2 regions of the Actinomadura sp. ATCC 39365 genome follow, and region 1 is predicted to be linked to the other one. Evidence: predicted binding sites of a transcription regulator. Region 1 holds the regulator's gene; the other holds the start of a gene.
The links. Region 1 encodes HrcA, which represses chaperone genes, less so after heat shock. Its sites were predicted from a motif close to TTGGCACTCTCNNNNNGAGAGTGCCAA; they were not measured.
Positions count from the first base shown of each region.

Region 1 (14,251 bases):
TCGGCGAGCTGGAACGCTCCGCCGTCATCGAGGCGTTACGCGCCCTGCCGACCCGACAGAGAGAAGCACTGGTTCTGCGTTATTACGGAGATCTGTCCGAAGCTGAGATCGCCCACGCCATGGGCATCAGCAAGGGCGCGGTCAAGAGCCACACCGCCCGTGGAATGGCCGCGTTGCGGTCCGTCCTGGAGAAGATGTCATGACCCAGCCCCCCGACGAGTACGGCGACGTCCTGCGCCGTGCGCTCCGCGCAGAGGCGGACGCGGTCGTGCCCTCGCCGGAAGGACTGCAGATCATCCGCGCCCGCATCGAGCGGCGCGGCGTCCGTAACCTGTTCTGGTGGCGTGCGGGCGCGGCGGCGGTCAGCGCCGTGCTGGTGGCGGGGACGATCGTGATGGTCGTTCCCGGGCTGCGCTCCCAGATCTTCGAGACGCCCGTCAAGGTGGTGGACAACTCGACCACCACCCCCGGCAACTCCTCCACCAGGCTGTCCACGCCGCCCAGGCCCGACAGTCACAGCGCCGAGCCCCCGCCCGTGGTGGTCGTGCCGCCGAGCCACAGCGAGACCCACCGGCCCGCGGAGACGGCCAGGTCGACCAGGCAGCCCACGCCGTCGCCGACGCCGTCCTCGACGCCCTGCCCGAGCGGCGAGCCCACCGGCGACCAGGAGTGCCCCGAGATCACGCCGACCCCCACGCCGACCCCGACGGAGACGACCGACGCGCCGACGTCGTGCCCCTCCGAGGAGTGCCCGCCGGACGACATGCCCACCGGCCCGAGCGACCTGAGCAGCCCGCTGGTGGACGTGCCGCACACGACGCCGTGAGAGCGCCCTGAGCCGGGCCTACCAGCGCCCGGTACGCGCGAGCAGCACGGCCGCCGCCGCCACCCCCGCCGTGGAGGTGCGCAGCACGGTGGGCCCGAGCAGCACGGGCACCGCCTCGGCCGCGGCGAACCTGCGCAGCTCCTCCGCAGAGACGCCGCCCTCGGGCCCCACGACGACGACGATGTCGCCGCCGGGCGGCAGCGCCACCTTCGACAGCGGCTCGGCGGCCTCCTCGTGCAGCACGAGCCCCAGCGCCGCGTCGGCCAGCAGCCCCTCGACCTGGGCGGTGGAGGCGAGCTCGGCCACCTCGGGCAGGTGGAACCGGCGTGCCTGCTTGCCGGCCTCGCGGGCCGTGGAACGCCACCGGCCCAGCGCCTTGGCGATCTTGTCGCCCTTCCACTGCGTGATGCTGCGCGAGGCGGCCCAGGGGACGATCACGTCGACCCCCACCTCGGTCATCATCTCGACGGCCAGCTCGCCTCTGTCGCCCTTGGGCAGCCCCTGGACGACCACCAGCCGCCGCGCGGGCGGCTCGACGGTGTAGCGGGCGAGCACGTCGAGCGCGAGGCCGTCCTTGAACACCTCGCGCACCACGCACTCGGCGACGTCGCCCGCGCCGTTGGTCAGGTCGACCCGCTCGCCGGCGCGCAGGCGCCGCACGGAGGCCGCGTGCCGCCCCTCAGGCCCGTCGAGCGTCAGCTCGGCGCCGTCGAGGTCCTCGGCGAGGAACACGGGGACGGTCACGGGTGATCGTCACCTGCCGTTGAAGGCGTCACGCAGGCGGGAGAAAAAACCCTGCTGGCCCGGGGCGAACTTGCCCGGCGGCCGCTCCTCTCCACGCAACCTCGACAGCTCGCGCAGCAGGTCCTCCTGCGTCTGGTCGAGCCGCATCGGGGTCTCGACGTTGACGTGGATGAGCAGGTCGCCCCTGCCGGACTCGTTGAGCCGCTGCACGCCGCGCCCGTACATGGTGATGACCTGGCCGGACTGGGTGCCGGGGCGCACGTCGATCTCCTCGGAGCCGTCGAGCGTCTCGACGGCGAGGATCGTGCCGAGCGCGGCGGCCGTCATCGGGATCTGGACCGTGCAGTGGAGGTCGTCGCCGCGCCGCTCGAAGATCTCGTGCGCGCGCTCGACGATCTCCAGGAAGAGGTCTCCGGGCGGGCCGCCGCCGGGGCCGACCTCGCCCTCGCCGGCGAGCTGGATGTGGGTGCCGTCCTCGACGCCCGCGGGGATGCGGACCTTGATCGTACGGCGGGTGCGCACCCGGCCGTCGCCCGAGCACTCCTGGCAGGGGTGGCGGATGATGCTGCCGAAGCCGCCGCACTGGGGGCACGGCCGCGAGGTCATGACCTGGCCCAGGAACGAGCGGGTGACCTGGGAGATCTCGCCGCGCCCGCTGCACATGTCACAGGTGTCGGGGTGGGTGCCGGGGGCCGCGCCGGCGCCGTGGCACACCTCGCACAGCACGGCGGTGTCCACGACCAGCTCGCGGGTGGTGCCGAACGCCGTCTCGCGCAGGTCGAGCTCGACCCTGATGGTGGCGTTGCGGCCCCTCCTGGCGCGCGAGCGCGGCCCGCGGGTGCCGCCCGCGGTGCCGAAGAAGGCGTCCATGATGTCGCTGAAGGGGAAACCCGCGCCGAAGCCACCGGCGCCCGCGCCCGCACCCGCGCCGCCGCCGAAGGGGTCGCCGCCCAGGTCGTACATCTGGCGCTTGTTCGGGTCGGACAGCACCTCGTAGGCCTGCGTGATCTCCTTGAACCGCTCCTGGGTCTCAGGATCGGGGTTCACGTCGGGGTGCAGCTCGCGGGCGAGGCGGCGGTAGGCCTTCTTGATCTCGTCCTGACTGGCGTCACGGCGCACCCCGAGGGTGGCGTAGTAGTCGCTGTTTGCCACTTATCGACCTCTTAAGATGCAGCCAGGATCTGGCTGACGTAGCGTGCCACCGCGCGTACGGCGCCCATCGTCACGGGGTAGTCCATCCTCGTGGGCCCCAGCACGCCGAGCCGGGCCAGTTGGTTGTCGCCAGAACCGTATCCGGTTGCGACGATGGACGTGCCGCGAAGGTAGGGGTTTTCCGAGCCGATGCGCACGGTGAGCGCGGACGGGGTGTCTGTGGAAGTCTCGCCGAGCAACCGCATGAGCACGACCTGCTCCTCCAGCGCCTCCAGCACGTCGCGCAGGCCGGTGGCGAAGTCGGCGCCCGCGAGATTGGCCGCGCCGGCGAACACGATCTTCTCGTCATGGCGTTCGACGAGGGTTTCGAGCAGCACCGACAGGATCGTGGCCACGGCGGGCCGATCCTCGGCGGGCAGCCGCTCGGGCAGGTCGGCGACCAGCTCGGGGACGTTGCCCAGCCCGCAGCCGTCGAGGCAGGAGTTGAGCACCGCGCGCAGATGGGCGATGCGGTCGTCCTCCACCACCTCGGGCAGCTCGATCACGCGCTGCTCGACGCGCCCGGTGTTGGTGATCAGCACGAGCATGACCCGCCGGTCGTTGAGCGGGACCAGCTCGACGTGCCTGACCGTGGAACGGGTCAGCGTCGGGTACTGCACGACCGCGACCTGCCTGGTGAGCTGCGCGAGCAGCCGCACGGTGCGGAAGACCACGTCGTCGAGGTCGACCGCGCCGGCGAGGAAGGTCTCGATCGCCCGCCGCTCGGCCCCCGACAGGGGCTTGACCTGCGAGAGCCGGTCGACGAACAGGCGGTAGCCCTTGTCCGTCGGCACGCGGCCCGCGCTGGTGTGCGGCTGGGTGATGTAGCCCTCCTCCTCCAGAGCGGCCATGTCGTTCCTGACCGTTGCCGGGGAGACCTTGAGGTTGTGGCGCTCCGCCAGCGCCTTGGAGCCCACCGGTTCGTTGGTGGACACGTAGTCTTCGACAATGGCGCGGAGCACCGCAAGCTTCCGATCGTCGAGCACGTGCTCACCTCCTGCCTCTGCCTAACAGGGAAACGACAGGTCTAGCACTCCGTGTTCCCGAGTGCCAAGTGTACGGCTCTCGCCCACAAGGTGCGATAACACCAGGTCCCATCCTGTTGCTAGCGACTTACAAGCGACAGGCCTCACACTTGCCGCATGACCGACAATTCCCAGCCCCCGCAGTACGGACCGCCCCAGGGGCAGGGTCCCTACTACGGTCAGCCGAACCAGTACGGTCAGCAGCCGTACCAGCCCCAGCAGTACGGCCAGCCGCCCTACCAGCAACAACAGCCGCCCGCCCAGTACGGCCCCCCGCCCGGGTACGGCCAGCAGAACCAATACGCCCAGCCTGACCAGTACGCCCAGCCCGACCAGTACGGCGCCCACAACCAGTACGGCCGGCAGCCGCAGTTCCCGGCCAGGATCGACGGCAAGGCGATCAAGCCGCGCCTGTGGTGGATCGCCGTCGTGTGGGCCGTCGCCGTCGTGCTGGGCGTCGTGGGCGTGGTCGTGTTCGCCGGCGGCGTGCTGAGCAGCGTCACGGACACGGCCCCGACGACCACGTTCGCGGCGGGCGAAAGCGTGAAGGTCGCGATCGACCCCGCCAAGCGCCCGGCCGTCTACATCGCCACCGACACGCGGGTCAACTACCAGTGCGAGATCTCCGGCGGCCCGGCCCAGGCCAGGCTGGTCAAGGTCTCCGGCACCCAGACGCTCAGCGCCGGCGGGACCACCTGGCAGCAGATCCTCGCCGTCAACGCCCCCGCCAAGGGCGACTACCAGCTGACCTGCGCCACGCAGGAGGAGTCGTCGGCCCGCTTCGGCGTGGGCCGTGACCTGCTCTCCGCGGCGGGCGGCATGTTCGGCGGGGTCGCGGCCCTGTTCCTGTTCCCCGGCGCCGGCCTGCTCATCGGCATCATCGGCACCGTCGTCATCCTCGTACGGCGCAGCGGCGCGCGTAAGCGCCTTGCGGTCAGCGGGTGATTTGCTACGGTCCCCGTGTGTACGAGGGTGATGTGCTGGCGGGCAATTGGCGGCGGCCGGGCAAGGGCAAGATCCCGAAGGTACCCGCCGAACTCGACCTGGTCGTGGAGGACGCCGACAGCGGCTTCTGCGGCGCCGTGGTGGCCTGTGACAAGGAGGCCGTCACCCTTGAGGACCGGTTCGGCAAACGCCGCCTGTTCCCGCTGGCGCCGGCCGCGTTCCTGCTGGAGGGCAGGGCCGTGACGCTGGTGCGCCCGGCGGCCGCGGCCCCGGCGGGGCCCAGGCGCAGCGCGTCCGGGTCCATCGCCGTGGAGGGGCTGCGGGCCCGGGTCGCCAAGGAGAGCCGGATCTACGTCGAGGGCGTGCACGACGCCGCGCTCGTGGAGAAGATCTGGGGCCACGACCTGCGCGTCGAGGGGGTCGTGGTCGAGTACCTGGAGGGCGTCGACGACCTGCCCGCCATCGTGGCCGAGTTCGCCCCCGAGCCGGGCCGCAGGCTGGGCGTGCTGGTCGACCACCTGGTGCCGGGGTCGAAGGAGAGCCGGATCGCGGCCCGGATCACCTCGCCGCACGTGCTCGTCGTGGGTCATCCGTACATCGACATCTGGCAGGCGGTCAAACCGTCCGTGCTGCGCATCCCGGGGTGGCCCGACGTGCCGCGCGGGGTGCCGTGGAAGGAGGGCGTGCTCGCCGCACTGGGCTGGCGCATGGAGCCAGCGGACGCCTGGCGGCGCATTCTGGGCGCCGTCTCGTCCTACACCGACCTGGAGCCGGAGCTGCTCGGCCGGGTCGAGGAACTGATCGACTTCGTTACGGAGGCATCATGAGCCAGGACCCGCCGCCGCCCGCCGACGACTCCACCCCTTACGTCCCGCCTTCCGACGTACCCCGCGGCCAGGGCTCGGGCCCACAGCTCGGCTACGGCCAGCAGCCGGGCTCCCAGCCCGACTACGGGCGGCAGCCGCCGAGCGGCCCCGGTCCGCACCCCGGTCCCATGCCCTCGCCGCCCCGTTACGTGCCCCCGCCGCCGGGCTACGGCCAGCCCCCGGCCATGGCCAGGCCCCGGGCTACGGGCAGCAGCCGGGCTACGGCTACCCCGCCGGGCCGTACGTGCCCGGCCGGTTCGGCCCGCGCCGCGGCAGCGACGACACCACGATGGCCATGCTCTCCCACCTGCTGGGCCTGCTGGTCTCCTGGATCGGCCCGCTGATCATCTACCTGATGAAGAAGGACGAGTCCCCCTACGTCAGGGACCAGGCCGCCGAGGCCCTGAACTTCCAGATCACCATGTTCATCGGCTACCTGGTGGCGACCGTGCTGACGATCGTGCTGGTCGGCCTGCTGCTGTTCCCGATCGTGTGGATCGTGTCGCTGATCTTCCACGTGCAGGCGGCCATAGCCACCAACCGGGGCGAGAACTACCGCTATCCGTTCGCCATCCGCCTGATCACATGAGCTCGGTGATCAGGGCGTCGGCCAGCAGCCGCCCCTTGAGGGTGAGCACCATCCGGCCCGCCCTGAACGGCTCGGGCTCCAGCAGCCCGCGCGCCAGCGCGCTGGCCACGGACGTGCGCGCGCCGGGGGCGACCTCGGCGAGCGGGTAGCCGGAGACCAGCCGCAGCTCCAGCATCAGCCGCTCGGCGGCCCGGTCGTCGTCGGTGAGCACCTCGCGCGCGTGCGCGGGCGAGGTGCCCGCCGCCGGGCGCTGGGCGTAGGCGGCCGGGTGCTTGACGTTCCACCAGCGGGTGCCGCCGACGTGGCTGTGGGCGCCGGGGCCGGCGGCCCACCAGTCGCCGCCGGTCCAGTAGAGCAGGTTGTGCCGGCAGCGGGCCTGCTCGGAGGTCGCCCAGTTGGACACCTCGTACCAGCCGAAACCGGCCTCGGTCAGCATCTTCTCGGCGATCAGGTAGCGGTCGGCGGCGACGTCGTCGTCGGGCATCGGCAGCTCGCCGCGCCGGATCCGGGCCGCGAGCCTGGTGCCCTCCTCCACGATCAGCGAGTACGCCGACACGTGGTCGGGCCCGGCCTCGATCGCGGCGGCCAGCGAGGCCCGCCAGTCGTCGTCGGACTCCCCCGGCGTGCTGTAGATCAGGTCGAGGTTGACGTGCTCGAACCCGGCCGCCCGCGCCTCCTTGACGGCCCGTGCCGGACGGCCCGGCGTGTGCCTGCGGTCGAGCACCTGCAGCACGTGCTCACGCGCGCTCTGCATGCCGAAGCTGACCCGGTTGAAGCCGCCCTGGCGGAGTTTGTCGAGGTAGGCGGGGTCGACGGACTCGGGGTTGGCCTCGGTGGTGACCTCCGCCCCCGGCCGCAGCCCGAACTCGGCGTCGATGGCGGCCAGGACGCGCGCCAGGTCCTCGGGAGGCAGCAGCGTGGGCGTGCCGCCGCCGAAGAACACCGTCTCCACGGGCAGGTCGGCGTCGCCGAGCACGCGCCGGGCCAGGCGCACCTCCGCCACGACCGTGTCGGCGTAGTCGCGATGGGAGGCGCCGGGCCCTAGCTCGGCGGCGGTGTAGGTGTTGAAATCGCAGTAGCCGCAGCGGGTGACGCAGAAGGGCACGTGCACGTAGAAGCCGAACGGGCGCTCGCCGAGCCCGCGCAGCGCGCTGTCGGGCAGCTCGCCGGAGGCGGGCGCCGGATCGCCGTCGGGCAGGGTGGATGGCACGTCATCCAGTGTGCCTGCTCACGGGTGTGCTCCGAGCCATCGAAGGAGGCGGCACATGACGGGCGTCGGAATCGTGGGCGCGGGGATCTCCGGGCTGACGCTGGCCCTGCGACTCCAGCAGCTCGGCGTCGCGACCACGCTCTACAGCGAGGGCGACGCGGCCGACCTGGGCCGTGGGCGGCTGCCGAACACGGTCGGCAGGATGGGCCGCGCGCAGGACCGCGAGCGGGAGCTGGGCAGCCTGCACTTCCTCGACCCGGGCTGCCTGCTGGTCAGCGGCAGCCTCTCGATCAAGGGCGATCCGCCGCTGGAGTTCACCGGCCGCGTGACGGAGCCGTTCCACGGGGTCGACTTCCGGGTGCTGCTGCCTGCGCTCATGGACGACTACACGAGCAGGGGCGGCCACCTGGTCGTCGATCCCCTCCCGCCGGACGCCGGCCAGGTCGCCCGCTGGTCCCGAGGGCACGAGCTGATGGTGGTGGCCACCGGGCGGCGCTCGGTGCGCGAGCTGTTCCCGCGCGTTCCGGCGTGGTCTCCGTACGAGGCGCCGCAGCGGATCCTGGCCGCCGGGCTGTTCCACGGGTTCGATCCGGGGCCGGCCTTCGGTTTCAACATCTCGCCCGACTGCGGCGAGATCCTGTGCATGGCGATGATGACGCGGTCGGGCGTGCGGGGCGGCGTCCTGGTCGAGGCGATCCCCGGCGGGCCGCTCGACGTGCTGGCCCGGGTGCCCGCCGACGAGTTCTGCAAGACGCTGCTCGCCCTGCTGCCCGAGCACGCGCCGCGCCTGGCCGAGCAGCTCGATCCGGCCGCGTTCGAGCTGCTCGGGCCGGAGGACCTGCTGCAGGGCGCGATCACGCCGGTGGTGCGCGAGGCGGTGGCCGAGTTGCCCGGCGGCGGCGTGGCGCTGGCGATCGGCGACGCCTGGGTCACCAACGACCCGATCACCGGGCAGGGCGCGAACCTGGGCTCGGCCTGCGCCTGGATCGCGGCCGACGCCGTCGCGGCGGGCGGGCCGTACGACGCGGCGTTCGCGCGGGAGACGGCCCGGCGCATGTGGGTGGCGGCCGAGCCGGTCGTCGCGTGGACGAACGCCTTCCTGCGGCCTCCGGCGGAGCACGTCCTGACCCTGCTCGCCGCCGCCGCGACCAGGCAGGAGGTGGCCGATCTGGTGCTGTCGCTGTTCGGCGACCCGGCGCGCGCGTGGCGGCTGTTCTCCAGCGCCGAGGAGGTGGCGCGCGTCGTTGACGGCACGGGGTGACGGTTCTACGATCGCGTCAACTTATAGGAAAGTTTCTTATAAGTTCACCCCCAGGAGCGCCCGTGAAGAAGATCCTCCTCGCACTCTCGCTCTTACTCGGGCTCACGGCGGTGTCCGCGCCCGCCGAGGCCCATCCCGGATTCAAGCGGGTCGCCTACTTCATCCAGTGGGGCGTGTACGGGCGCAACTACCACGTCAAGGACGTGGATACCAGCGGCGCCGCCGCCAAGCTCACCCACCTCAACTACGCCTTCGGCTTCGTCAACGCCGAGGGCTCCTGCTACTCGGCCGACCCCTGGGCCGACTGGCAGCGCCCGGTGCCGGCCGAGCAGAGCGTGGACGGCGTCGCCGACCAGCCGGGCCAGGCGCTCAACGGCAACCTCAACCAGCTGCGCAAGCTCAAGGCCAAGCACCCCGGCCTCAAGGTGCTGATCTCGCTCGGCGGCTGGACCGGGTCCAAGTACTTCTCCGACGCGGTGCTCACCGCCGAGTCGCGGTCCGCGCTGGCCCGGTCGTGCGTCGACCTGTGGCTGCGCGGCAACCTGCCGGGCCTCGAGCCGGGCGCGGGCGCCGGCGTGTTCGACGGCGTCGACCTGGACTGGGAGTGGCCGGGCTCGGCGGGCAACGACGGGAACGTGATCAGGCCCGAGGACCGGCGGAACTTCACCCTCTTCGTCGAGGAACTGCGCGCCCAGCTCCGGGCCTTCTCGGCGAGCTCCCAGCTCACGGCCTTCCTCCCGGCCGCCGCCGCGAAGATCGACGCCGGGTTCGAGGTGCGCCGCGTGTTCCGCTCGCTCGACTTCGCCACCGTCCAGGGGTACGACCTGCACGGCACGTGGGAATCGCGGACCGGGCACAACGGGAACCTGTTCAACGACCGCCGCGACCCCAACCCCGTCAGGTACAGCGTGGACCAGACCGTCCGCGACTACCTGTCGCGCGGCGCGCCCGGCCGCAAGATCGTCGTGGGCGTGCCCGCGTACGGGCAGGGCTGGACCGGCGTGACCGGCGGCGGCGACGGCCTCTGGCAGCCCGCGACCGGACCGGCAGCCGGCAAGTGGGGGCCGGGCAGCGAGGACTACAAGGACCTGGCGGCCAAGCCCGGCAAGCGCTACCGGGACCTGCGCACCGGCGCGATGTGGCTGTACGACGGCAACGAGTTCTGGTCCTACGACGACCCGGCGTCGCTGCTGCAGAAGGCGGCCTACATCCGGCTCAAGGGGCTGGGCGGCTCGATGATGTGGTCGATCGACCAGGACGACGCCCGCGCCTCCCTCACCTCGGCCCTGTACTCCGTCCTGCGCTAGACGGGCGCCCGGCCGGGTGGACGGTCTCTAGCCGCCCGCCCGGCCGGCCCGCGCGGCCATCTCGTCCCACTCCGGGTCGTGGCCGGGGACCGCGAGCACCCGGGCCAGCGCGTCGGTGTCGCCGTGGCGGGCGCGGAAGGCGTCCGCCACGGTCATGCCGGTCTCCGGGCGCGAGACGATCTCCACCTCGTCGCCCGCGCCCAGCTCGCCCAGCTCCACCACGGCCAGGTAGGCGCCCGGCCGCGCGGCGCGGGTGAAGCGCTTGAGCCAGCCCGGCTCGTCCATCCAGTTGCGGAACACCACGCAGGGGATGCGCGGGCCGGTCACCTCCAGCAGGGCGCTGCCGACGCGCCACCGCTCGCCCACCAGGGCATCGTTGACGTCGAGGCCGGCGGTGGTCAGGTTCTCCCCGAAACGGCCGTCGCGCAGGTCGCGGCCGAGCTCGCCCTGCCACCAGTCGTAGTCTTCGCGGGCGTAGGCGTAGACGGCGTGGGTGGGGGCGCCGTGGTTGGGCCTGTCGGCCCGCTCGTCGCCGGCCAGGCCGTTGCGCAGCACCGCCACCCGGTGGGGCACGGCCCGCTTGTCGATCGCCGTACGGCCGAGCTTGCCGGCCCATTCCGCATCGGACGACAGCCCGACGTTGACGGAGAGGATGCGCATGCCGCGACGGTAGCGGACGGACAGGCACGTGACGCACCGATTTTTCCGCTTTTCTCAGCCCATCGACGCAGAAGAACGAATATGTGCCCATTTGGCCTGTTCGCCGAGCCGTCACCCGCGCCTGTCGCCCGGCTCCGGCACCACCTGGGCGAGCTGGGAGTCGGCGTCGAACTCGGCCAGTTGTAACAGGGTCTCCAGGGCCGCCTGCCTGGTCTCCTCGACCGAGCCGCCGCGTTCGCCGAAGCACTCGGCCGCGACGTCGAGCAGCGCCGCCACCACCGCCGCGTCGGGATAGGGCACGTCGACCACCACCCTGCCGTCGCCGCCCACCTCGGCGGGTCTCAGGTGAAGCCGCAGCAGCCGCCGGGTCTCCTCCGCCACGGCCACCCCCAGCACAGCGGCACGCTCGAATCGCTCAGAAGCAATCACGTCACCCTCCAGTAGCACTGGTGTTCGGGAACAGCAAAGGTAGCGACCGGCACCGACAGAATCGGCTCTCCCGCCCTCGGCGAGGCCGCGGAAAGGCCCCGCAGGCCGGTCACGCGGACGGCCGGCGGGGTGGCTACGCTCGAACGGTGAGCGGTTTGATCATCGAAGTCACGGACCTGTCCGTCGAGCTCGGGGGCAATCCGGTGCTCCGGGGGCTCGACCTGGCCGTCGAGCCGGGTGAGGTCGTGGCGGTCGTCGGGCCCAACGGCTCGGGCAAGTCCACGTTGCTGCGCTGCCTGGCCGGCCTCCAGCCCGCCACCTCCGGCGGGGTCCGCGTGTTCGGCGCCGAGCCCGCCGACGACGCGCCCTTCTGGCGCGCGGTGGCGCTGCTCGGCGACGAGCCCGCCTGGTACCCGGGGCTCACGGCACGCGAGCACCTGGAGCTCATGGGAGCCGTGTACGCCGAGGCCCGCATGACGGTGGATTCGGCGCTGGCGGAGTTCGCGCTGACCGAACGGGCCGACGCGCCGCCGCTCAACCTGTCCACCGGCCAGCGCCAGCGCCTCTGCCTGGCCGCCACGCTGCTCAGGCCGAGCACGCTGCTGCTGCTCGACGAGCCCGAACGCGGCCTCGACGCGGCCTTCCGCGTCCGGCTCGGCGAACTCCTGGAGGAGTACGCCGACGAGGGCGGCACCGTGGTGATGGCCACCCACGACCAGACCCTCGCGGGCGCCGCCCGCCGGGTCTCCCCGCGGGGGTGCCCGCATGAGCGGCCACGACGCCGTCGCCCGGGAGACCGGCCTGGCGGGGAAGGCGGCCGGGCGGTGAGCGCGGGCGAGGTGAGCGTGCGGTCGGTGCGGGCGTTCGTCCGGGCGCGCGGGCGGGCCCCCGCCGGGCTGGTCGATCGTTACGTCAGCCTGTTCGGCCTGTGCATGCTGCTCGCCGTCGTCGGGCAGCCGCTGTCGTCGGTGGTGTCCGGCCTGGGCGGGACGGTCGAGCCGGGGCGGATGGGCGCGGGCGTCGCCCTGGTGCTGCTGGGGTTCGCGGGCTGCCTGGCGCTGGCTCGGGTGGCCGGGCCGGTGATGGTGCCCGCGGCCGAGGCGTCCTGGTTGCTGACCTCGCCGCTGGACCGGCGGCGGCTGCTCGGGCGTACCGGGCGGGTGCTCATGTTCGTCGCGCTGGTGGCGGGGCTGCTGCTCGGGCTCGGGCTGCTGGCCGCGCTCGGCGCGCCCGGCGCGCTGGTGTGGCGGCTGCTGGCCGCGCTGGCGCTGGCGACGGCGGCGAGCGTGGCGGGCATGGCGCTGGCGATGCTCGCCCAGTCCTCCCCGGCCTGGAACCTCTGGCTGACCGGCGTGCTGGTCGCGCTCCTGGTGCTGGCCGTGGTCGCCGTCAGCGGCCAGGCCCGTACGGCGCTCGCGGCCGCCGCGAGCGCCCCCTGCCCGCGCTCACCGCCACGGCGTCGGCCATGGCCGCGCTCGCCGCCGTCCTGGCCCGCCGGGCGTGGGGCTCGCTGGCCGCCATCCCCACCCGCCTGCTGCTGACCGCCTCCACCCGCGCCGGGCACGTCACCAGCGCCGCCGTCACCCTCGATCCCGGCGCGCTGAGCTGGATCGCCGAGGACAACCACTGGCGGGCCAGGAAGCTCGCCTCACGGCCGTGGCCGGGGCTGCCCGCGCCGCTCGCGCTGGCCTGGCAGGACTGGGTGCGGCTCGGCCGCCGGCCCTGGCGGCTGGCGGCCACGGCCGCGAGCGCGGCGTTGCCCGCCGTGTTCGCCCAGGCGGGCGCCGCTCCGGCGGCTCTCGGGCTGGTCGTGCTCGGCGGGGCGCTGGCGGTGGCGGCGTCCGGCACGTCCGGCGCGCGCCGGGACGCCGACAACCCCGCCCTGGCCCGGCTGACCGGCGTGGGCCGGCGTCCGGCGCTGGGGGCGCGGGCGCTGCTGCCCGGCCTGCTGGGCGGCGTGTGGGCGGCCCTGGCTCTGGCCGGGGTCGTGGCGGTGGGCGGCCTGCCGTCCGGTACGTGGTTGTTCGGGCTGCTCACCGGGCCCGCGCTCGCGGCCGGCGCGCTGCGGATGGCCAGGAGGGGGCCGGTCGACCATTCGATGCCGGTCATCGACACCCCCGGCGGCGCGGTTCCGACCGGCCCGGTGTTGTGGGCGGCGACGGGCGCCGACCTGGCGCTGCTCGGCTGCCTGCCCGCCGTGGTCGCGCTGGCCAGCGGGCCTGCCGCGCCGGGCGCGTTCCTGGCGGCCCAGGCGGTGGCGGGCCTGGCGGCGCTGGCGGGCGTCCTGGTGATGCCCCGTCCGGGGCGGCGTTCCCGCCTCTGAGGGGTCAGGCGACGTAGAGGTCGCTCGGCACGCCGCCGTACGGGATCGTGCGCTCCCTGCGCAGGCCCGCCTTCTCCGCCACCCGGCGGGACGGCTCGTTGTCGTCCCCGATCACGGCCACCACGGTGCCCAGGTCGCGCCCGACGCGCAGGGCCGCCCTGGCGAGCTCGACCGCGTACCCGTGGCCCCAGGCCGTGGGGCGGAAACGGTAGTACAGGTGGAGCACGTCCTCGCCGTCCAGGGCCGCGTGCCGCAGGCCGCCGATGCCCAGCACCTGCGCCCCCTCGGTCAGCCGGGCGGCCCAGTAGCCGATCCCCCGTTCGGCCCAGTCGGCCAGCCACAGGTCGAGCATGGCCCGGCTGGCCTCCAGGTCGACGGTGGGCCCGGCGGAGCTGTAGACGTTCGTCCGCGGGTCGGAGTGGATCTCGTGCACGGCTTCGAGGTCCTCCGGGCGGATCCGGGAGAGGACCATTCGTTCCGTACGCACCACTTCCACCCTTTCAGGGTAGCCGCTTCCATCGCTAAGCTATCGGTAGCAATCGGATAGCGATTGAGGAGCACCGATGGACATCGCCCGCGTGCAGGCCTCGCTGCGCCTGATGGCGCGCGGCCTGGAGGAGCTGGCCGCCGCGCTCGGCGAGGAGGAGCTGGGCGAGGCCGAGCGCACGGCCCGGGTCATCGCCGAGTGGGGCCGCCGCGGCCTCACCCAGAAGGAGGCGTCGGCGCTGTTCCAGCGGCACGGCTTCGCCCCCCAGACCACCGGCGGCTGGGCCCGCGGCGACTGGGTGGAGCTCGGCGACGACGGCCTGCGCTACCTCACCGCCAAATCGCACGCCTGGCTGGAGGAACGATCATGACCTTCTCGGTACGCATCG
Region 1 is NZ_CP184335.1:9,721,265-9,735,515, forward strand. Features, by position in the region: gene ACNF49_RS46510 (SigE family RNA polymerase sigma factor) at 1-203, shown strand, start outside; gene ACNF49_RS46515 (hypothetical protein) at 200-826, shown strand; gene ACNF49_RS46520 (16S rRNA (uracil(1498)-N(3))-methyltransferase) at 845-1,570, opposite strand; gene dnaJ (molecular chaperone DnaJ) at 1,580-2,722, opposite strand; gene hrcA (heat-inducible transcriptional repressor HrcA) at 2,734-3,747, opposite strand; gene ACNF49_RS46535 (DUF456 domain-containing protein) at 3,904-4,731, shown strand; gene ACNF49_RS46540 (DUF3097 domain-containing protein) at 4,749-5,558, shown strand; gene ACNF49_RS46545 (DUF4870 domain-containing protein) at 5,842-6,186, shown strand; gene hemW (radical SAM family heme chaperone HemW) at 6,179-7,396, opposite strand; gene ACNF49_RS46555 (styrene monooxygenase/indole monooxygenase family protein) at 7,452-8,657, shown strand; gene ACNF49_RS46560 (glycoside hydrolase family 18 protein) at 8,720-9,964, shown strand; gene ACNF49_RS46565 (MOSC domain-containing protein) at 9,992-10,624, opposite strand; gene ACNF49_RS46570 (hypothetical protein) at 10,736-11,053, opposite strand; gene ccmA (heme ABC exporter ATP-binding protein CcmA) at 11,200-12,594, shown strand; gene ACNF49_RS46580 (DUF6297 family protein) at 12,519-13,376, shown strand; gene ACNF49_RS46585 (GNAT family N-acetyltransferase) at 13,381-13,863, opposite strand; gene ACNF49_RS46590 (hypothetical protein) at 13,940-14,233, shown strand; gene ACNF49_RS46595 (acyl-CoA thioesterase) at 14,230-14,251, shown strand, end outside.

Region 2 (14,251 bases), 8.2 Mb from region 1:
CACCCCGGCGACCGCCAGGCCGATGACCACGGGCACCAGCAGGAACGCGTTCCCGGTGCCGTAGCCGTCGGCCAGCGCGCCGAGCAGCAGCGGGCCGATCGCCATGGCGGCGCCCGCCCACACGGGCGAGGCGGCCGCCGCCCGGTCCGCCCGGTCGCCGGAGGCGCTGATCAGCGTGCTCAGCGCGAGCGGGAACTGCAGCGACGCGCCCAGCCCGCTCAGCGCCAGCCCCACGTACGACAGGATCGGCGCGGTGCTCGCCCAGAACAGCACCCAGCCGAAGGCCATCAGCCCCAGAGCGCCGGCCAGCAGCGGCGTGGCCGGCAGCCGCAGCGCGAGCTGCGCGCCCGCGAACCGGCCCGCCGCCATGCCGCTGACGAACGCCGTCAGCCCGGTCGCCGCGACGGCCGCCGTCACGCCCGTCCTGAGGGCGAACAGGTCGGCGGCCCACAGGTTGAACGAGAACTCCAGCGCCACGCAGCAGAACAGCACGCCCCCGGCCAGATGGAAGCGCCACCCGCCGCCCTCCCGCGCCGGGACGGCCTCCCCGGTGACCACGTCGCCCTGCCCTCCGGCGGCCCTTCGGGGCGCGGGCCAGGAGCGGCCCAGCGCCAGCGCGAGCAGGGCGCTGACGGCCGGGGTGACCAGCAGGGCGGACCGCCAGCCGAGCGCGCTCTGCGCCACCTGGCTCAGCACGAACGTCGCCACCATCCCCACCAGCACGCCCACGGCGTTGGCCTCGCTGAGCGCGGCCGGTCCGGCGGGCCCGTGGTGGTCGCTGAGCTCGGCCATCGCCGCGTAGAGCATGACCGAGCCGAAGCCGCCGGCCACGCCGTAGCCGAGCAGCGTCAGGGGCAGCGCGGAGGTGGCCATGACCAGCAGCACGCCGGCGTTCATCCCGGCCAGGCCGAACCAGCACGTCGAGCGCCGGCCGAGCAGCCGGGTGAGCAGGGGGAGCGCGAGCCCGGCGCCGATCGTCCCGACCGCCATGGCGGTGCCGTGCAGCCCGGCGACGGTGGCCGTGGTGCGCTGGTCGGCGCGCAGGAGCGGGAGGGCGGCGCTCAGGCCGTACACGAACGTGGCGAACGTGCCGAGCAGGAAGTAGATGAGCCAGGTCGGACGGTCCCGGACGAGTCTGATGGGCACTGAGACCGTCGACACCCGGCAGCCTCCGTCATTGGCAGTGAACCCGACTTCTCATGTTAAAGCAGGGCGTCGAGTTGGGACTCCAGCCACTTGTGCGGCGGCAGCGCGGTGGCCGCCTCGTGCAGCCGGTCGCGGCGCCGCCTGCGTTCGTCCTCGGGCATCACCAGCGCCTCGTGCAGCGCGTCCGCCGTGCCGCTCACGTCGTAGGGGTTGACCACCAGCGCGTACGGCCCCAGCTCGGCCGCCGCCCCCGCCTCGCGCGAGAGCACCAGGGCGCAGCGTGGCGACAGGACCGGCCCCTCCTTGGCGACCAGGTTCATGCCGTCGCGGATGGGGTTGACCAGCAGCACGTCCGCCAGCCGGTAGGCGGCCAGCGAGCGCGGGTAGTCGTCGTTGACGTTGAGGATGACCGGATCCCAGTCCTCGGTGGCGTACTCGTCCTCGATCTCGCGCGCGCAGCGCTGCACCGACGCGGTGTACTCGCGGTATTCGGGCAGGTCGTGCCGGCTGGGGTAGGCGAAGGCCAGGTGGACCACCTTGCCGTGCCACTCCGGATGGGCGGCCAGGAACTCCCGGTAGGCCAGCAGCCCGCGCACGATGTTCTTGGACAGCTCGGTGCGGTCGATGCGGACGATCAGCCGGCGGCCGGCCACCTGCTCGGCCAGCGCGGCCATGTGCGACTCGACGTCGGGCTCGCAGGCCCGCGCCCACAGCGCCGCGCCGTCCACGCCCAGGCTGTGCACGCCGACGCGGGTCGTCCTGCCCTCGTGGGTGACCGTGCCGGCCGCGCGGTCCACCCGCGCGCCCAGCAGCGCCTCGCAGCAGTCCATGAACGCCCCCGCCCACCGGGCGGTGAGGAAGCCCGCGTGGTCGGCCCCCAGGATGCCGTCGAGCACCTCCCTGGTCACCGCGTCCGGCAGCAGCGAGAAGTACTCGGGAGGCGCCCACGGCGTGTGGCTGAAGTGGGCGATGCGCAGGTCGGGCCGCTCGGCGCGGAGCATCGCCGGGGTGAGCGTCAGGTGGTAGTCCTGGACCATCACGCGCGCCCCGTGCCCGGCCTCCTCGGCCAGCGCCAGCGCGAACGCGCCGTTGTAGTCGCGGTAGGACTCCCACTCACGCCGGAACTTGGTGCCGAAACTGGGGGAGTTGGGGATGTCGTACAGCAGGTGGTTGACGAACCAGAGGGTCGAGTTGGCCACGGCGTTGTAGGCGCGGTGGAAGGTGGCCGCGGGGATGTCGAGCATCCGCAGGGCGCCCGTGTCGTAGCCGCCGCGGTCGAGCCGGCCCCCGGGGCCAGGCGCACGGCGCTGCGGTCGCCGTCGGACAGCGCGGCGCACACCCACAGCACGCCGTGCTCCTTGGCCACCCCCGACAGGCCCGAGACGAGGCCGCCACCACCGCGTTTCATGGTCAGCTCACCGTCGTCGTCGACGGTGAAGGAGACCGGCCCGCGGTTGGACGCCACGAGAACGCTGTTCATTTGGGCTCCCTTCGCCCATAGGATCCCAGCTATGGCGCTAGATGAGCTAACCGAGGAACTCGCCCGCTCGGCCGCGGCCGGAGACCATCGCGCGCTCGGCGAGCTCCTGGCCAGGATCGAGCCTGACGTGATGCGCCACTGCGCCCGGATCCTGCCCTATCACCAGGACGCGGAAGAAGCCTCGCAGGACACTCTGCTGGCCGTGGCGCGCAACATCGGCCGGTTCGAGGGGCGGGCCAGGTTCAGCACCTGGCTGCACATCGTGACCGCCAACTGCGCGCGCACCACGTATCGCTCGCTGAAGCGCAGGGCCGCCGAGCAGACGTCGGAGGAGCTGCCGATGCAGAAGCCGGACGCGCGGCGGGTCAGCGTGATCGCCGGCTCGCGGCTCGACCTGCTCGACGCGATGGAGGCGCTGGAGGCCGACAAGCCCGACCTGGCCCAGGCGCTGGTGCTGCGCGACATCGTCCAGCTCGACTACAACGAGGTGGCCGAGCAGCTCAACATCCCGCTCGGCACGGCCAAGTCCCGCATCCACCAGGCCCGCAAGTACGTGCAGGGAGTCCTCGGGGAGGACTATCGGTGAGACGTGTCCTCTCAAATCGTGAGACGGGCGGTTGTTTCCGCCACTTGAGAAGGTAGAGTCCTTTTCGACAACTGAATATTGCTCATCCAGAGGGGTGGAGGGACCGGCCCTGCGAAGCCCCGGCAACCCTCCCGGCTTGTACTCGCGACCTGGCGAGGCCGACCGGGACAAGGTGCCAATTCCGGTTCGCGGTCAAGGTGGCCGCGGGCGAAGATGAGGGAAGGCCTCGCTTCATGTCGCTCGACTTTGGTCCTGCCGTCGCTCTGTCCTGCCGCGAGTGCGGCACGCGCTACCCCCTGGGCCCCAGCTTCGCCTGCCTGGAGTGTTTCGGGCCGCTCGAAGCGGCCTACTCCTTCGGCCAGGTGACGCGCGCGGACATCGAGTCCGGCCCCGCCAACATCTGGCGCTACCGCTCCCTGCTCCCGGTCCCCGCCGACGTGGCGAGCAAGCCCAACATGAACCCGGGCTGGACGAAGCTGGTCAAGGCCGGCAATCTCGGCAAGGCGCTCGGCATCCGGTCCCTGCACGTGAAGGACGACTCGGGCAACCCCACCCACTCCTTCAAGGACCGGGTGGTCGCCATCGCCGTCGAGGCGGCCAGGAACTTCGGTTTCCACACGCTCTCCTGCTCCTCCACGGGCAACCTCGCCGGCGCGGTCACCGCCGCCGCCGCGCGGGCCGGTCTCGACGCGTGCGTGTTCATCCCGGCCGACCTCGAAGCGGCCAAGATCGCCATGGCCCGGGTGTTCGGCGGCCGGCTGATCGGCATCGACGGCACGTACGACGAGGTCAACCGGTTCTGTTCCGAGCTGATCGGCGACCCGCTGGGCGAGCAGTGGGGGTTCGTCAACGTCAACCTGCGGCCCTACTACGCCGAGGGGTCCAAGACGCTCGCGTACGAGATCGCCGAGCAGCTCGGCTGGCGGCTGCCCGAGCAGATCGTCATCCCCATCGCCTCCGGCTCCCAGCTCACGAAGATCGACAAGGGGTTCAAGGAGCTGATCGCGCTCGGGCTGGTCGAGGACACCCCGTACAAGGTGTTCGGGGCCCAGGCGGCCGGGTGCTCGCCGGTCTCGACGGCGTACAAGGCGGGGCACGACGTGGTCCAGCCGGTCAAGCCGGACACGATCGCCAAGTCGCTGGCCATCGGCAACCCCGCCGACGGGCCGTACGTGCTGGACATCGCCCGGCGCACGGGCGGGGGCGTCGAGGACGTCACCGACCCCGAGATCGTCGCCGCCATCAAGCTCCTGGCCTCCACCGAGGGCATCTTCGCCGAGACCGCGGGCGGCGTCACGGTGGGCGTGCTGAAGAAGCTCGTCGAGACGGGCAGGCTCGACCCCGAGGCCGAGACCGTGGTGCTGAACACCGGCGACGGCCTCAAGACGCTCGACGCGATCAGCGACGACGCGCGGCCCACCGCCGTGATCCGGCCCTCTCTCGACGCGTTCCGCGCGACTGTCTGACAATCCAGGAAAGGCAACAAAAACCATGAGCGTTTCTGTGCGGATTCCCACCATTCTGCGCACTTACACCGGGGGTAACGCCGAGGTGAGTGGCGAAGGGGCGACTCTTCGTGACGTTCTCGCCAAGCTCGACTCCGACTACCCGGGGATCGGCGCGAGAATTCTGGATGAATCGGGCAAGATTCGTCGTTTTGTCAACGTATACGTTGGTGAAGAGGATGTCCGTTTCGCCGAGGGCTTGGACACTCCCGCCCCTGAAGGCGCTCAGATCTCCATCATCCCTGCCGTCGCGGGCGGCTGACCGCCGGACCACCGACTCTTGAAGGCGCCCCTTGTGGGCGCCTTCTTGTTTTAGAACCAAATTCAACCTCGAACGACTCAGCCTTCGATGAAATTAGCGTTTTGTCGGTTGACTCTGTTGCCAAACCCCGTGCCACAGGTATGGTCGAGGGCGATCGTCTGGCTGATTTTCCCAAAAGTCATGCGATTACGGGTCTCGCGAAGGAATGGGCGAGATCTGCGAGCCCAGTAAGAGGAGTCGGAAGTGGCGCAGGGCACCGTCAAGTGGTTCAACGCGGACAAGGGCTACGGCTTCATCGCGGTAGACGGTGGTAAGGATGTATTCGTCCATTACTCAGCGATCATGATGGACGGGTACCGCTCTCTCGAACAGGGACAGCGTGTCGAGTTCGAGATCACGCAGGGCCAGAAGGGGCCGCAGGCGGAGTCCGTCCGCACGGTCTGATTCACCCTCGCTGGTATGCACCAGGTGGGACGTGCGGCAGCGCAGTCCGTACGGCTCGCCACTGTTTCCTCCGTCGGCTTCGCACGGCGGGTCGCACCTCCGGGGCGGCTCGCCGTACGAACCGGCGCACCCGATGACCTGCCCGATGAGCTGGGGTGGGGTGCCCGTGGCTTGCACTCGGCAGGGTAGAGTGCTAAACAGTTCGTTGGCACTCTGTGTGGCAGAGTGCCAACAACTCGGATCGAGACGATGGGGTCTGCCGAACGGAGATGCAGGCCTATGCCGTCGCGGGCGTCGGCTCGGTCCAGGACACGCCACCCTGCATCTGGGAGGTCTAGCCTTATGGCAGCCAAGATGATCGCGTTTGACGAGGACGCCCGGCGCGGTCTCGAGCGCGGTATGAACCAGCTCGCCGACGCCGTCAAGGTGACCTTGGGCCCCAAGGGGCGCAACGTCGTGCTGGAGAAGAAGTGGGGCGCTCCCACGATCACCAACGACGGTGTCTCCATCGCCAAGGAGATCGAGCTCGAGGACCCGTGGGAGAAGATCGGCGCCGAGCTGGTCAAGGAAGTCGCCAAGAAGACTGACGACGTCGCCGGCGACGGCACCACCACGGCCACCGTGCTCGCCCAGGCTCTGGTGCGCGAAGGTCTGCGCAACGTCGCCGCCGGCGCCAACCCGATGGCCCTGAAGAAGGGCATCGAGGCCGCCGTCGAGCGGGTCAGCGAGGAGCTCTCCAAGCTGGCCAAGGACGTGGAGACCAAGGAGCAGATCGCCTCCACCGCCTCCATCTCCGCCGCCGACCCCGAGATCGGCTCGCTCATCGCCGAGGCGATGGACAAGGTCGGCAAGGAAGGCGTCATCACCGTCGAGGAGAGCAACACCTTCGGTCTCGAGCTCGAGCTCACCGAGGGCATGCGCTTCGACAAGGGCATGACGTCGATGTACTTCGTGACCGACTCCGACCGCATGGAGGCCGTTCTCGAAGACCCGTACATCCTGATCGTCAACAGCAAGGTCTCGGCCAACAAGGACCTGCTGCCGCTGCTCGACAAGGTCGTGCAGTCCGGCAAGCCGCTGCTGATCATCGCCGAGGACGTCGACGGCGAGGCCCTGGCGACCCTGGTGGTCAACAAGATCCGCGGCCTGTTCCGCTCCGTGGCCGTCAAGGCCCCGGGCTTCGGCGACCGCCGCAAGGCCATGCTGGGCGACATCGCGATCCTGACCGGCGGTCAGGTCATCGCCGAGGAGGTCGGCCTCAAGCTCGAGACCGCCACCCTCGACCTGCTCGGCCGCGCCCGCAAGGTCGTGGTGACCAAGGACGAGACCACCATCGTCGACGGCGCCGGTGACGCCGAGGCGATCTCCGGCCGGGTCAACGAGATCCGCGCCGAGATCGAGCGCACCGACTCCGACTACGACCGCGAGAAGCTGCAGGAGCGCCTGGCCAAGCTGGCCGGTGGCGTGGCGGTCATCAAGGCCGGCGCGGCGACCGAGGTCGAGCTCAAGGAGCGCAAGCACCGCATCGAGGACGCCGTGCGCAACGCCAAGGCGGCCGTCGAGGAGGGCATCGTCCCCGGCGGTGGCGTGGCGCTGCTGCAGGCCGGCGCCAAGGCGTTCGACAAGCTCGAGCTCAACGGCGACGAGGCCACCGGCGCGGCGATCGTGAAGAAGGCTCTTGAGGAGCCCCTCAAGCAGATCGCGGTCAACGCGGGCCTCGAGGGCGGCGTCGTCGTGGAGAAGGTGCGCAACCTGACCCCGGGCGAGGGCCTCAACGCCGCTTCCGGCGAGTACGTCAACATGTTCGACTCCGGGATCATCGACCCGGCCAAGGTGACGCGCTCCGCGCTGCAGAACGCCGCCTCCATCGCGGCGCTCTTCCTCACCACCGAGGCCGTCATCGCCGAGAAGCCCGAGAAGACCCCTGCTGCTCCGGCCGGCATGCCCGGCGGCGGCGACATGGACTTCTAGGCTTCGCCTGGTCGCTGACGCATCAGAAGGCGGTTCGGATCTCCAAGGATCCGGCCGCCTTTTGTTGTGTCCGGTCGCGTCACGTTTAGTAGTTATTGACTACGGACAGTAACGAAACGAAGTGACGATTCACCGCACAAAGGAGTAGTTACATGAATTCCCGCACCGCGCGCGTTCTCGGGCTCGGAGCCGTCATGATGGCCGCCGCGGCCGCCATGACGATGCCCGCCCAGGCAGACGACCACGGTTACCTGGACGAGGCCCTGGAGTACGTCGACGTACCCTACTGCGCGGGCTACCTGGAACTGTACGACCGCGACTACTGCGCCTCGCCGTCGAGGTGGACGTCGTCGGACGAGCGCGGGGAGATGTCGGAGGAGGGCGAGGACAGGTCGTCGGAGGAAGGCGAGGACGGGTCGTCGGAGGAGGCCGACGACAGGTCCGGCGAGCGCCAGGACGCCTCGGAGGAGGGCACGGACACGTCGGGCGAGCGCCAGGACACCTCGGACGAAGGCACGGACCTGTCAGGTGAGCGCGAGGACGCCTCGGACGCCTTCGAGGGCCAGTTGGCCGGCGAGAGCGAGGACCTGTCGTCCAACGCGCCCGGGGACATCACGTTCGCCGACGAACTGGTGCAGGGCGACTGAACCCCGTCTGGTGACGCCGGGCGTACGAACCCGACGCGGCACCACGGCGAAGGCGCCCCGTACGTGAACGGGGCGCCTTCGCCGCGGTGTTGTGCCGGTCTCAGACGCCGAAGTGCGCGACGATGTGACCGCGGGCCAGCGTGTTGGCGGTGATGTTGAAGCCGACCACCGCCGGGCTCGCGCCGCCGCCGACGCCCAGCTCGTCGACACCCAGCGCGTGCACCGTGAAGACGTAGCGGTGGGGGGCGCCGGGCGGGGAGCGGCGCCGCCGTACTCTTTGGTGCCGTAGTCGTTGCGGGCGTGCACCGCGCCGGCGGGCAGGCCCTTGAAGTCGGGGCCGGTGCCCGCGCCCCTGGGCAGCTCCGCGGTGTCGCCGGGCAGGTCGAACAGCACCCAGTGCCAGAAGCCGCTGCCGGTGGGGGCGTCGGGGTCGTGGCAGGTGACGGCGTAGCCGCGGGTGCCCTCGGGGGCGCCCGACCAGCGCAGCTGGGGCGAGACGTTCCCGCCGGTCATCCCCCAGTCGTCGAAGACGTGGAGGTCGTTCAGCCGCTCGCCGTCGCGGATGTCGTCGCTCTCCACCACGAGCGCGGGGACCGGGGGCAGGTGTTCATGCGGAAGCGGTGCGGGCACGGCATCCTCCTAGGTCGACAGTCCTTCAGGCCATCCTAGAAGCGGCCGTGCCCGCCCTCCGTCAGGTACCGAGCTGCGCCGGGAGCGGCCTGTCGTGCAGCACGGTGAGCGAGGTGACCGCGCGGGTCAGGACCACGTACAGGCGGGCCAGGCCGCGGGGCTCGGCCTCGACGATGTCGGCGGGCTCCACGACGATCACGTGGTCGTACTCCAGGCCCTTGGCCAGCGTGGCGGGCACGATCAGCAGGCGGTGCTCCTGCGTCGCGTCGGGGTCGAGCACCGCGTGCGGCAGGCCGGACAGCGACTCGGAGACCGCCGCCACCATCGCGTCGGGGACGATGACCCCGATCGAGCCCTCCCTGGCCAGCACCTCCCGGGCCGCCTCGGCGACCGTGCCGCCCGGCCGGACCTTGAGCGAGCCCGCGCCAGGACGCAGCGACCGCGGGGCGGCCAGCGCGGGGGCGATCGAGGGCAGCAGGCGGGCCGCGTAGTCGAGCACCTCGCGCGGCACGCGGAAGCCGAGCGTCAGCTCGGTCACCTCGCCCTCGTCCTGGCCGAGGTGCTTCAGCACGGTCTCCCACGAGCTGGTGGACCACGGCGTGGTGCCCTGGGCCAGGTCGCCGAGCACGGTGGCCGAGCCGTTGCGGCAGCGCCGGCCGAGCGCCCGCAGCTGCATCTCGGACAGGTCCTGGGCCTCGTCCACGACGAGGTGGCCGAGGGACGGGGTGCGCTCCATGAGGTCGCGCAGCTCGTCGAGGAGCGCGGCGTCGGCGGCCGACCATTTGGCGGACTTCCAGCTCCGATGAGGCTTCCGCCAAAGCAGCATTTCCTGCTCGTCAGGCGACAAATCAGTTTTGGCGGCCTTTGTGAGGAATTCTGGGTCGGACAACAGGCGGTGCAGAACCTGTTCCGGCGTCAGTTTCGGCCACACCGCGTCGACGAGCTGCTTGACCGGCCTCGACCTGGCCACCGCGTCCTGGACCCGGTCGTCGGGCGACTCGCCGCGCTGCTCCATCCGTACCAGCACCTGGTGGGCCAGGCGCTGGGCCAGCGCGGCCCGCCCCGGCAGGTAGCGGGTGGTGCCGCGCAGGGAGGCCACCATTTCGCGCACCTCGTGGTCGGCGACCCGGTAGCGGTAGGCGCCCTTGCTGAACACCAGGCCGTCCTCGGGCTTGACGATGTGCATCCAGAGCGCCCGTTCGAGCACCGCGGCCATTCTGGCGTCGCCCTTGACCGCGGAGACCATCGGGTCCTCCTCGGCGGCGTGCTCGCCGAGCAGTCCGGCCACGGTGGTCTGGTCGACCTTGACCTCGCCCAGCGCGGGCAGGACGGAGGAGATGTAGGACAGGAACGCCCGGTTCGGGCCCACGATCATCACGCCTGACCGGGCCAGCCGCTCGCGGTGGGTGAACAGCAGGTACGCGGCCCGGTGGAGGCCCACGGCGGTCTTCCCGGTGCCGGGGGCGCCCTGGACGCACACGGTCTGGGCCAGCGTCGCGCGGACGATCTCGTCCTGGTCGGGCTGGATGGTGGCCACGATGTCGCGCATCGGGCCGGTGCGCGGGCGTTCGATCTCCTCGGTGAGGATCTTCGAGGGGCCGACCTCGCCGCCGTCGCCGAGCGGCTCGTCCTCGAACGCGGTCAGCGCGCCGCCGTGGTAGCCGAAGCGGCGGCGGCGGACGACGCCCATGGGGTCGGCCGGGCTGGCCTGGTAGAACGCGCGGGACACCGGCGCGCGCCAGTCGATGACCAGCGGCCGGCTGGTGCCGTCGTGCACGTGGCGGCGGCCGACGTAGATGGTGCCCGGCAGGTCGTCGCCGCCCTCGCGGTCGAGCCGGCCGAAGAACAGCGGGGTGTCCGGATGGTCGGCCAGGGCGGCCACGCGCTGGTCCAGCAGCGACTGGAGGATCTGCTGCGAGACCCAGTCGCCGGCCGCGTCGGCCGACAACGACTGGGCGTGGGCCCGCATCGCCTTGAGCGCGGCCCTGGACTCGGCCAGGTGGGCCTGCTCGGCGGCGAGCACGTCGGAGGGTATGTCGGGAGCCAGTTGATGTGTGGGCATGCGAAAGCGCCTCCCAGGGTCGAAAACGGAGGTGGTCAAGGCAGCGAATCGACTAGTTTAACGGCGGCCGTCCGGTGCCTCCAAAGCATTTACCGGCGCGCGGCGGGGTAAAGAGGGAAGGTGGCGCGGCTTCGCCTGGTTCTCTCGCCGATGATCCCCACGGTCGCGAGCTTCCTGCTGGCGGCGCTCTGGGGGATGTCGGTCTTCGCCGGCTGGGGGCTGGAGGCGTTCTGCGCGGGGGCGAGCCTCCGTCGGCGTGCTCCCGGCGGCTCGGCGCGGTCTCCACGGCCTCGGGGTTGTTCGCCGTGCCGGCCGCCTGTGCCACGCTGGCCGCCTGGCTGGTCCCGGCGTTCCGGCAGGACCCGCGCACGTTCGGCCGCCTCATGGGGACGGGGGTCGCCGCGTGGATCGTCGCCGGAGCGGTGCTGTTCCTCGGCGGCCTGCTGGCCGGCTAGCGAACCCGGCAAAGACCGTATCTCTGAGTGAACGTGGGAATACCGAAAAAGTCGGGCATTTCAGGTGCGATTGTCGGATCATGGGGGTATGTCGCAGGCGGCGTGATAGTACGCAGGTGAGGGGGGTGGTTCGATGTCGACGACCCGTGGAGTCTCGTGGACGTGACATAAACGCCGTGCCTGGCCGCTCAGGCAACGAGCGGCCGGGCATTCAACCCGTCACACGCCGCCGTGCACGTCGTCGGCGTCGATGATCTGGTAGGCGTATCCCTGCTCGGCCAGGAAGCGCTGCCGGTGGGCGGCGAACTCCTGGTCGACGGTGTCCCTGCTGACCACCGTGTAGAACCGGGCGCCACCGCCGTCGGCCTTGGGCCGCAGCACCCGTCCGAGCCGCTGGGCCTCCTCCTGCCGCGACCCGAACGTGCCCGACACCTGGATCGCGATGGCCGCCTCGGGCAGGTCGATGGAGAAGTTCGCCACCTTCGACACCACCAGGACCTGGATCTCCTTGTCGCGGAACGCCTGGTAGAGACGCTCGCGCTCCTTGACCCTGGTCTCGCCCTTGATGACCGGCGCGTTGAGGTGCTCGCCGAGCTCGTCGAGCTGGTCGATGTACTGGCCGATGACCAGCACCTGCTCGCCCAGATGCCGCCGGACCAGCGCCTCGGTCACGTACGTCTTGGACGGCGTGGTGGCGCAGAAGCGGTAACGCTCCTCGGCCTCGGCCATCGCGTACGCCAGCCGCTCCTCGTCGGTCAGCGTGACCCGCACCTCGACGCAGTCGGCCGGCGCGATCCAGCCCTGGTTCTCCATCTCCTTCCACGGCGCGTCGTAGCGCTTGGGGCCGATGAGGGAGAACACGTCGCCCTCGCGGCCGTCCTCGCGCACGAGCGTCGCGGTCAGGCCCACCCGCCGGCGGGCCTGGAGGTCGGCGGTCATCCGGAAGATCGGCGCGGGCAGCAGGTGGACCTCGTCGTAGACGATCAGTCCCCAGTCGCGCGCGTCGAACAGCTCCAGGTGGCTGTAGACGCCCTTCCGCCTGGTGGTCATCACCTGGTACGTGGCGATGGTGACCGGGCGGATCTCCTTCTTGTTGCCGGAGTACTCGCCGATCTCGTCCTCGGTCAGCGAGGTGCGCTTGAGCAGCTCGGTCTTCCACTGGTGGGCGCTGACCGTGTTGGTCACCATGATCAGCGTGGTGGCCTGGGCGTGGGCCATGGCCGCCGCGCCCACGATGGTCTTGCCCGCGCCGCAGGGCAGCACGACCACGCCGGAGCCGCCGTGCCAGAAGGCGTCGGCCGCCTCGCGCTGGTAGTTGCGCAGCTCCCAGCCGTCCTGGAGCAGCTTGATGGGGTGGTGCTCGCCGTCGACGTAGCCGGCCAGGTCTTCGGCGGGCCAGCCCAGCTTGAGCAGCGCCTGCTTGACGTTGCCGCGGTCGCTCGGGTGCACGATGACCGAGTCGGCGCCGAGGCGCTCGCCCAGCATCGGCTGGATCTTCTTCGAGCGCAGCACCTCTTCGAGCACCGCGCGGTCGGTCGAGGTCAGGACCAGCCCGTTGACCGGGTCCTTCTCCAGGCGCAGGCGGCCGTAGCGGGCCATGGTCTCGGCGATGTCGACGAGCAGCGCGTGCGGCACCGGGTAGCGGCTGAAGCCGATCAGCGCGTCGACGACCTGCTCGGCGTCGTGGCCGGCGGCACGCGCGTTCCACAGGGCGAGTGGCGTGACGCGGTAGGTGTGGACGTGTTCAGGCGCTCGTTCGAGCTCGGCGAACGGCGCGATCGCCTTGCGGCACGCGTCGGCCTTCTCGTGGTCGACCTCGAGCAGCAGCGTTTTGTCCGACTGGACGATGAGCGGGCCGTCGTTCACGGACATCCCTTCCTACGGTTGACCCTTATCCAACACACACGACGGCAGGAACAGTCCCGGAACGGGTAATCGATCAGTCGTCCAGGCGGCCGGTGAGGCCCAGGAAGAGGAAGAGCCCGACGTTCAGCACGAAACCGGCGCCGAACAACACCCAGCTCCAGACCAGCAGCGAACGGGCGCTTCCGGGCTGCTCGCGGGCCCGCGTCAGCGCCACGGCGGCCAGGATGCCGCCGGGCAGGCCGAGCACGTTGAGGCAGGAGGCGAGGGACAGGAAGTTGAGCACGACGGCGACGATGGCGGCGGCCTGCGGGCCCTCGTCGCGCCGCGGCGGCACACCGTAGCCGTAGCCGTACTGCGGAGGCGGCTGCTCGCCGTAGGGCGCCCCGTAAGGCAGGTGCGGGTAGCCGGACGGATCTTCTTGACTCACGTTCACCTCCAGACAGGTCAACGTTTATCACGGAATACGGACGCGCCCGACCTGGTGTGCGCGCACGGTCACAACAGGCGGCGCAGGGCCTTCCTGTCGAGCTTGAGCACACTGGTGACCGGGATCGACTCGACGAAACGCACCTCGCGCGGGTACTTCACCCGTCCGACCCGGTCGCGCGCCCACTCGATCAGCTCCTCGGCGCTCTCCTCGGCCCCCGGCCTGAGCTGCACGAACGCCACGACCTCCTCGCCCAGCCGCGGGTCGGGACGGCCGACGACGCCCGACATGACCACGTCGGGATGCTGGTTGAGCGCGTCCTCGACGTCGCGCGGGAAGACGTTGAAGCCGCCGCGGATGATCAGGTCCTTCTTGCGGTCGACGATGTAGAGGTAGCCGTCGTCGTCCACGCAGCCGACGTCGCCGGTGCGCAGCTCGTCGCCGACCAGCGCGGTGCCCTCGGGGTCGGGTTCGTGCTCGCCCCAGTAGCCGAGCATCAGGGAGTCGCCGCTGACGCAGATCTCGCCGACGTCGCCGCACTCCACCGCCTCGCCCGCGGAGTCGCGGATGGTGATCGTGTAGCCGGCCAGCGGCAGCCCGACGCTGCCGGCCCGGCGCCTGCCCGGCGGGTTGAAGGTGGTGACGGCGCTGGTCTCGGTCAGGCCGTAGCCCTCCAGGATCTGCGTGCCCGGCATCCGGCGCTCGAACTCCTGCAGCGCCTCCCGGCCCAGCGGCGCCGCGCCGCAGGTGAGGTAGGCCAGGTCGGGGAG
Region 2 is NZ_CP184335.1:1,552,205-1,566,455, forward strand. Features, by position in the region: gene ACNF49_RS07990 (MFS transporter) at 1-1,161, opposite strand, end outside; partial or broken gene ACNF49_RS07995 (alpha,alpha-trehalose-phosphate synthase (UDP-forming)) at 1,203-2,626, opposite strand; gene ACNF49_RS08000 (RNA polymerase sigma factor) at 2,658-3,212, shown strand; SAM riboswitch class I at 3,292-3,432, shown strand; gene thrC (threonine synthase) at 3,446-4,678, shown strand; gene ACNF49_RS08010 (MoaD/ThiS family protein) at 4,704-4,979, shown strand; gene ACNF49_RS08015 (cold-shock protein) at 5,223-5,423, shown strand; gene groL (chaperonin GroEL) at 5,766-7,394, shown strand; gene ACNF49_RS08025 (hypothetical protein) at 7,547-8,041, shown strand; partial or broken gene ACNF49_RS08030 (YbhB/YbcL family Raf kinase inhibitor-like protein) at 8,142-8,671, opposite strand; gene ACNF49_RS08035 (HelD family protein) at 8,733-10,733, opposite strand; gene ACNF49_RS08040 (hypothetical protein) at 11,030-11,188, shown strand; gene ACNF49_RS08045 (DNA repair helicase XPB) at 11,408-13,060, opposite strand; gene ACNF49_RS08050 (hypothetical protein) at 13,128-13,481, opposite strand; gene ACNF49_RS08055 (AMP-binding protein) at 13,550-14,251, opposite strand, start outside.
Region 2: the regulator HrcA is predicted to act here: its motif matches at 5,629-5,655, upstream of groL (chaperonin GroEL).